2 linked regions of the Zobellia alginiliquefaciens genome follow. The main gene of each other region encodes a partner of the protein of the gene in region 2 in a complex. Links are inferred from orthologs where the notes say so. Each region holds a gene or a part of one and is shown on either strand. Other genes may lie near its edges.

What was found.
Region 1: the proteins of groL (region 2) and metK are in contact, whole or in part, in a cryo-EM structure (PDB 8P4O), measured with the Escherichia coli proteins. The link is inferred for Zobellia alginiliquefaciens from one-to-one orthologs.

The regions. Positions count from the first base shown.
Region 1 is NZ_CP119758.1:3,015,969-3,019,972, reverse strand. The notes cover bases 631-3,518. They hold metK (methionine adenosyltransferase), read right to left. Parts: upstream 2,759-3,518; coding sequence 1,502-2,758; downstream 631-1,501. Other genes in these bases: P0077_RS12635 (TonB-dependent receptor), read right to left, coding at 3,021-3,518; P0077_RS12645 (O-acetylhomoserine aminocarboxypropyltransferase/cysteine synthase family protein), read right to left, coding at 631-1,186. Also shown: more of P0077_RS12645, read right to left, coding at 1-630; more of P0077_RS12635, read right to left, coding at 3,519-4,004. UniProt on the Escherichia coli protein: Catalyzes the formation of S-adenosylmethionine (AdoMet) from methionine and ATP.
Region 2 is NZ_CP119758.1:2,584,334-2,588,443, forward strand. What follows is about bases 833-3,826. They hold groL (chaperonin GroEL), read right to left. Parts: upstream 3,149-3,826; coding sequence 1,517-3,148; downstream 833-1,516. Other genes in these bases: P0077_RS10880 (heavy-metal-associated domain-containing protein), read left to right, coding at 833-1,083; P0077_RS10890 (four helix bundle protein), read right to left, coding at 3,182-3,487; P0077_RS10895 (co-chaperone GroES), read right to left, coding at 3,576-3,826. Also shown: P0077_RS10875 (TonB-dependent receptor), read left to right, coding at 1-702; more of P0077_RS10880, read left to right, coding at 727-832; more of P0077_RS10895, read right to left, coding at 3,827-3,854; preprotein translocase subunit SecG, read right to left, coding at 3,998-4,110.

The DNA.
Region 1 (4,004 bases), 430 kb from region 2 along the record:
CACCCGCTCCTGCCAATTGCTCCTCATTTAACTGTTGGTGCGTAGTACTAGCTGGGTGAATGATCAATGACTTGGTATCGCCAATGTTGGCCAATAGAGAGAACACTTTAGTAGCATCGGTAAATTTCTTGGCAGCCTCAAAACCACCTTTAATTCCAAATGTTACCAATCCACTTTGACCTTTTGGCAAATATTCTTGTGCAAGATCATAGTATTTACTGCTCTTAAGTCCTGGATAATTTACCCACTCCACTTCATCTCTACCTTCTAACCAAGTAGCCAGTTCCAGTGCATTTTCACTATGTTGTTTGATACGAACATTTAAAGTCTCCAAACCTTGAATAATTTGAAAAGCATTAAACGGACTTAAAGCACCTCCAAAATCACGCAATCCTTCTAAAATTAATTTAAAAGTGAAAGCAGCGGCTCCTAAAGCTTCGCTATATACCAACCCGTGGTAGCCTGCGGAAGGCTCAGTAAATTCAGGGAATTTTCCGTTGGTCCAATCAAAAGTTCCGGCATCAATGATAGCTCCCCCTAAAGACGTACCTTGACCACCAATATATTTAGTAAGCGAATGAATAACCAAGTTGGCTCCGTGCTCAATAGGGTTTAAAAGTGCTGGCGAAGCTACCGTATTATCAACGATAAAAGGAACTTGGGCAGCTTTCGCCTGTTTTGAAATCGCTTTTAAATCAAGTACATCTAATTTTGGGTTACCCAATGATTCTACAAAGAAAGCCCTTGTATTGTCCTGAACCGCCTTGCCAAAACTTTCCGGATCGGAAGCATCAACAAAAGTGGTAGTGATTCCTAACCTTGGTAGGGTAACGTTCAATAAGTTGAAGGTACCACCGTATAAACTACTAGAAGCAACGATATGGTCTCCCGCTTTTAAAAGGGTCATTAACCCCGTAGAAATAGCCGAAGTTCCCGAAGCAAAAACAACTGCGCCTACTCCACCTTCAACTGCAGCTAAACGCTCTTGAAGAATTTGATTGGTAGGGTTGTTCAGTCGGGTGTATATAAAACCGAGTTCAGCAAGTGAAAATAAGTTTGCCGCATGATCCGTATCATTAAAAACATACGAGGAAGTTTGATAAATGGGCACGGCACGTGTACCTCCAGTCTGAGTTGTGTCATGTCCGGCATGCAATGCGTTGGTTGAGAATTTTTGATCACTCATAATTTCTGATTTTTAATTGTTATTTAAAATAATTAAAAGCCCGACCAACCTCAGCCATATATGTTATGGCAAGGTGTAATATCTAAAAAGTTATAAGAAAGTATAAGATTAGTATGAGTAATCTGTTTTGTTATCTGTCCCTGTATAAAAGGGATAGAATGTAGCACCTTCTCTGCACAAGTGGCAAAGGGTTGCTAAGGTTTCAAAGGGTCTATTCCCTCCACCTTTCTTGATAACTATTCAATACGTGTTTGAACTTTTGGAATTACAAATATATGGTCGGCGAATTTAAATTCACCAACATTTTTGAAAAATTTACAAATTAAACGCTTTTTTAACCTCGCCTACCTTATCCAACTTTTCCCAAGTGAACAATTCCACTTCTTTTTCGATACGACCGTTGTAGGGAGATTCAAAAACCTTAGTTACTATTTTAGGTTCTTTACCCATATGGCCATAAGCGGCAGATTCTAAATAAATAGGGTTTCGCAACTTTAACCGCTCTTCAATAGCATGTGGGCGCATATCAAAAAGCTCTTTGGTTTTGATGGCAATTTCACCGTCAGTCAAATCTACATTAGATGTACCGTAAGTATCTACAAAAATAGAGGTAGGTTCAACAACACCAATAGCGTAGCTCACTTGCACTAAAATCTCATCAGCGACACCTGCTGCTACTAAATTCTTTGCAATATGGCGTGCAGCGTAAGCCGCACTTCTGTCTACCTTACTCGGGTCTTTTCCGCTAAAGGCACCACCACCGTGCGCTCCTTTTCCGCCGTAGGTATCTACAATAATTTTTCTTCCTGTAAGTCCTGCATCTCCATGAGGACCACCAATTACGAATTTTCCGGTTGGGTTAATATGATATTTAATCTGATCATCAAAAAGAGCTTGTGTTGACTCCGGAAGCTGGGCTACCACCCTTGGTATCAAAATTTCTACCAAATCTTTTTTGATTTTGGCCAGCATCTTTTCATCATCAGTATTAAAAGCATCATGCTGCGTAGAGATCACGATAGTATCTATACGCTGAGGAACGTTGTCATCTGAATATTCTATGGTTACCTGAGACTTGGCATCTGGTCGTAGGTAATCAATAATCTTACCTTCGCGACGTAGTTCCGCTAAATTCTGCAATATTTTATGCGAAATATCAAGTGCAAGCGGCATGTAGTTTTCCGTCTCTTTCGTAGCATAACCGAACATCATACCTTGATCACCGGCACCTTGCTGCTCCTTTTCTCCACGGTCTACACCTTGACTAATATCTTGAGACTGTTCGTGAATTAGAGAAATAACTCCACAAGAATCACCACTAAATTGATATTCACCTTTGGTATAGCCAATTTTGTTAATGACTTCCCTAGCTATATTTTGAACATCTAAATAGGTATTGCTCTTAACCTCACCGGCCAATACAACCTGCCCTGTGGTCACCATGGTTTCACAAGCAACTTTACTTTCTGGGTCAAAAGCCAAAAAATTATCCAACAAGGCGTCACTAATTTGATCGGCAACTTTATCTGGGTGTCCTTCGCTTACGGATTCGGAAGTAAATAAATATGGCATAACAAACTTTTATTTTTTGTAAAAGGATTTGAAGATATGCCGAAAAGAAGATGATGTGAATAGTGCAACATCAACTGCTTTAGCATTTTTTCGTTTTTATTGCCGTTTTGGCTCAAAACAGAGGTTGCAATCAGTCAAATCCCTCCTCTTTATTTTAATTAGGACGCAAAAATATAAAAAATGTTGAGTTCCCTATCTTAATATGATGTTATTTATTGAATCAATTGATAAATTAATTTAACCCATATAGATTTAAGACAGGCTACAGGTCATATTTTACCGAGAAGAGTACATACCGTGGCTGTACAAAATAAGCTTCCGTTGTAAAAAACAAATCGTTTGTACTATCCCTATTTAATGTGGTCGTATTTAATAGATTAGTTCCTTTTACGCCATATTCCCAGCGGCTATCTTTCTTCTGGTAGGTTAAGTTAGATTCAAGAAAGCTATACTTATTATCGATTGTATTCTCCTTGTCCGTATAATTATAATAGTCATAATCTACCGTAAAAATAAAGTTCTTCAAAAAAGCGGCATCAAAACGGGCATACGGTCTACTGGTGTAATATGTGGTTTCTAAATTTCCGTTTTCATAGTTATTTACGGTATATCTGTAACCCAGTTCCAAGTTGGGGGCATTCTTAAAATTAGTTGATAATGCGCCCGTATAATTCTGAGTGAACGAATTAGAAGTACGTTGCTGACCGTCTACTAAGTTATTGGTTGTAGACCAACCAACATTAGCACGTGCAGATGCTTTTATCTTACCAAAGGTTCGCTCGTACCTTCCGTTTGCGGTTAACGACTCATCTTCAAAATTAGAATTGATCGTAGTACTTACTCTATTGATTCCAATTATATCGGCATTATTTTTTAGTGCGTCTATACGTTTGGTGTAGGCTACATTCGCAAAAATATTAGTAAAATTGAACATATTGAAGCTAAAGAAATTCAAGGAAAGGTTATGATTAAGTGCACTTTCCAAATCTCTATTCCCATTATAAAGCGAGTTATAATTATTCAATACATACCCTTGCGCAAAATTACTGACATCAGTAAAAGAGCGTGTCACCCTATAATTAAACCGTATGTTTTCTGATTTTTTAAGTTGTGCGTTTATATACATGTCCGGCAACAGTGACGTAAGGTTATCCTCTACCACACTACCCAATTGCTCGTTCTTAACATTATACTGATGGAGAGTAACCCCAGGATTAAATGTAAAAATTCCCGCTATTACTTTATA
Region 2 (4,110 bases):
ATTAAGATCTTGAATTCCGGTGGAGATGTGTATGGTTTGGATCCCGAAGATGCATGGAATTATGGGGTTAGCTTTTTGCAAGGTTTTAATTTTTTAAATCGAAAAGGTGATTTTACGGTAGATTATTACATTACTGATTTTAAAAATCAAGTAGTTGTGGATTGGGAAAATTCGCAAGAGGTTTTATTCTATAATTTAGAGGGGAGTAGTACGGCTAAGAGTTTTCAGGTAGAGGTGAATTATGAGCTTTTACCGCGCTTGAATATACGTACAGCTTATAAAAATTATGATATAACAACGGATTATCAAAGTGGAAGTCTGCAAAAGCCTTTACAGGCACAGCACCTATTTTTTGCTAATTTAGAGTATCAGACCAAAGCAAAAGATAATGGCTCTCAATGGAAATTTGATTACACTTTGCATAGGGTTGGGGAAAAGAGATTGCCGGATACAAGTTCAAACCCAATAGCATATCAATTAGCAGCTACGTCATCCCCCTACGACCAAATGAATGCCCAGATAACAAAAGTGTTCTCCAATACGTTTGAGGTATATGTAGGAGGGGAGAACTTATCCAATGTACAACAAGATAATCCAGTTTTAGGGGCAGATGACCCTTTTGGTCCTAACTTTGATACTACTATAATATATGCGCCAATAATGGGGCGTATGTTTTATGGAGGCTTTAGAATTAAAATTTAATGATAATAACTAAATAGAAGACAAATGAAAACTACAATTTTATCAATAGTAATGAGCTTGTTTACTGTGGTGATTTTTGCACAGGATAAGAATAAAAAAATGACATTTGACGTTAATGGGAAATGCGGCATGTGTAAAGAACGGATAGAAGAGGCGGCACTTAATGTAAAAGGAGTGAAGTATGCATCCTGGGATATACCAACACATCAATTAGCAGTAATTATGGACGAGCGTAAAACGGATCCCATGAAAATAAAAACCGCTCTTGTGGCAGTAGGGCATGATACCAAAGAATTGAAAGCTACAGAGGAAGCGTATGAAAGTGTGCACCCATGCTGTAGATATAGGGAAGATAATTCTGATGACGGAGCTGACCACTAAAAGTAAGCATCTGTTTTTAAGCGTATTGTGTATTTTTTTAATGACGCGGAAAAAAGCTTTGTTATTTTAGTTAATTTTTTCCCAATGAAAATATCACGAATCAAAAAGTGATTTACTTTAGATTAGTTTTATTTAATACGCAATTAATTATGGCACAAGCAAAAAATGCAGGTAAAACATCTGCTAAGCCGTTAGCAGCGAAAGCTGGTAAAAAGGCTGCTCCAAAAGCTGCTCCTCGTAAGAAGTAGTCGGGTTGTTTGTCTATAGAATAGACATTCCCATTTGGACATGAAACCACCTTCTGTAAATAAAGAAGGTGGTTTTTTTGTTAATATAAGTACATAAAAAAAAGCTGCTCTTGAAACTTCAAGAGCAGCTTTAAATATAATGTATGTCCGCAAACAAGCTAAAAATTGCCTGTGTCGTCTCGCCACTACATCATGCCTGGCATTCCGCCTCCACCCATTGGTGGTGCAGCAGGAGCATCTTCTTTTATGTCTGTCAATGCACATTCGGTAGTTAAGATCATACCCGCAACAGATGCAGCATTCTCTAATGCAACACGCGTTACTTTTTTAGGATCAATAATACCCGCTTTGGTCATCTCAACATACTGTTCAGATTTAGCATCGTAACCGTAATCTCCTTTTCCTTCAAGAATTTTAGCGATTACTACAGAACCTTCACCACCTGCGTTAGAAACGATAGTTCTTAACGGAGCTTCAATAGCGCGGGCAACAATTTGTAAACCAGTAGCCTCGTCTTCATTTTCTGTGGCAACTTTAGAAAGAACAGCTTTTGCTCTTACCAAGGCAACACCACCTCCGGCAACGATACCTTCTTCAACGGCAGCTCTAGTAGCATGCAAAGCATCGTCTACACGGTCTTTTTTCTCTTTCATTTCAACTTCAGAAGCTGCACCTACATAAAGTACGGCAACACCACCGGCCAATTTAGCCAAACGCTCTTGAAGTTTTTCTTTGTCGTAATCAGAGGTAGTAGTCTCAATTTGAGATTTGATCTGATTTACACGAGTTTTAATGTCTTTAGCAACACCACCACCGTTTACAATTGTAGTATTGTCTTTGTCAATTTGTACTTTTTCACAAGTACCCAACATATCTAAAGTAGTATTGTCTAAAGAGAAACCTCTTTCTTCAGAAATAACTGTACCACCTGTTAGGATAGCAATATCCTCTAGCATTGCTTTTCTACGGTCACCAAAACCTGGTGCCTTAACAGCGGCAATTTTTAAAGAACCTCTTAGTTTGTTTACTACCAATGTAGCCAATGCTTCACCGTCAACATCCTCAGCAATAATTAAAAGTGGCTTTCCGGATTGAGCAACTGGCTCTAATACAGGAAGCAAATCTTTCATTGAAGAGATTTTCTTATCGAACAATAAGATGTATGGACTTTCTAAGTCTGCTACCATTTTTTCTGAATCGGTAACAAAATATGGAGAAAGGTAACCTCTGTCAAACTGCATACCTTCTACAACATCAACGTATGTATCGGTACCTTTTGCTTCTTCAACAGTAATTACACCTTCTTTACCAACTTTACCGAAAGCTTGAGCGATTAAATCACCAATAGTTTCGTCGTTGTTCGCGGAAATAGAAGCAACTTGTTTGATTTTTTCGGAAGAATCACCAACTTTTTTAGATTGCTTGGCAAGGTTTTCAACAATAGCATCAACGGCTTTGTCAATACCTCTTTTTAAATCCATTGGGTTTGCGCCAGCAGCAACGTTTTTCAAACCTTCTTTAACGATAGCTTGTGCAAGAACGGTAGCGGTAGTAGTACCGTCACCTGCAAGGTCATTGGTTTTGGAAGCAACTTCCTTCACCATTTGGGCACCCATGTTTTCTAGAGGGTCTGCCAACTCAATTTCTTTTGCAACGGTTACACCATCTTTGGTTACCTGTGGAGCACCAAAAGATTTGCTGATGATTACGTTTCTACCTTTAGGACCTAATGTTACTTTAACTGCGTCTGCCAATGCATCAACACCTCTTCTAAGGCCATCGCGTGCATCGATATCAAACTTTATATCTTTTGCCATTCTTTTTAAATTTTTAGCATTAAGCTCTTGGCTTTATGCTAAGTGGGTTATTAATTTAATTTTTTCTTTAAAGTGTAAATGCGTTTTTTGATTTCGTTGATATTTATATTTAGCTTCTCGTGTAAATCTGGTTTTATGTAACCTAAATCTTTTGAGTAATATAAGATACTCAACTTCAGAGGCGGAACCTGTTGCTATTGTCAAAAAACGATTAAATTCAGCATCACTATCTCTTCCGGAACCTTCACTTATGTTAGTGGGAATTGAGCTGGATGCTCTTCTTAGCTGAGGTGCCAAGCCATATAATTCTTCTTTTAGGAAATGATTCGGTAATCGCATATAACTCTAAAGTGAGCTTATGGCTAATCTGCCAAATTGTATATTTTCTAAAATCCCTATAGTGGCTTATAGCAAACAGCCTATAGCCTTAAATTATAGCTAAAACGTCACTCTCACGCATCATAAGGTAATCAACACCTTCAAGCTTAAGCTCAGTGCCTGCGTATTTACCATATAAAACAGTGTCACCAACTTTAACTGTCACTTGCTCGTCTTTGGTTCCGGGTCCAACGGCAACAATCTTACCTTGTTGAGGCTTTTCTTTGGCAGTATCTGGAATGTAGATACCTGATGCTGTTTTGGTTTCGGCAGCCATAGGTTCAATAAGAACCCTATCCGCCAATGGTTTAATGTTCACTTTTGCCATATTTTTAGTTTTTAGTTTGAAAAATTATATTCTCGAATGCTAGTGGGCAGAAATTATGCCATTACTCAAAAACTGACACATTGTTAAACCAAAAATGCCAGCTTGTCACTAAGCTGGCATTTTGTATATGTTATGGTAGAATTTTATAAGCTGTCCGCAGGAGCACTTACTGGTGCAGGTGTCTGTTCTGGCAGTGCTTCTGGTACAGTTTCAGGAACAACGGTTTCGATTCCGTCACCATTTAAAAGTTTAGAAT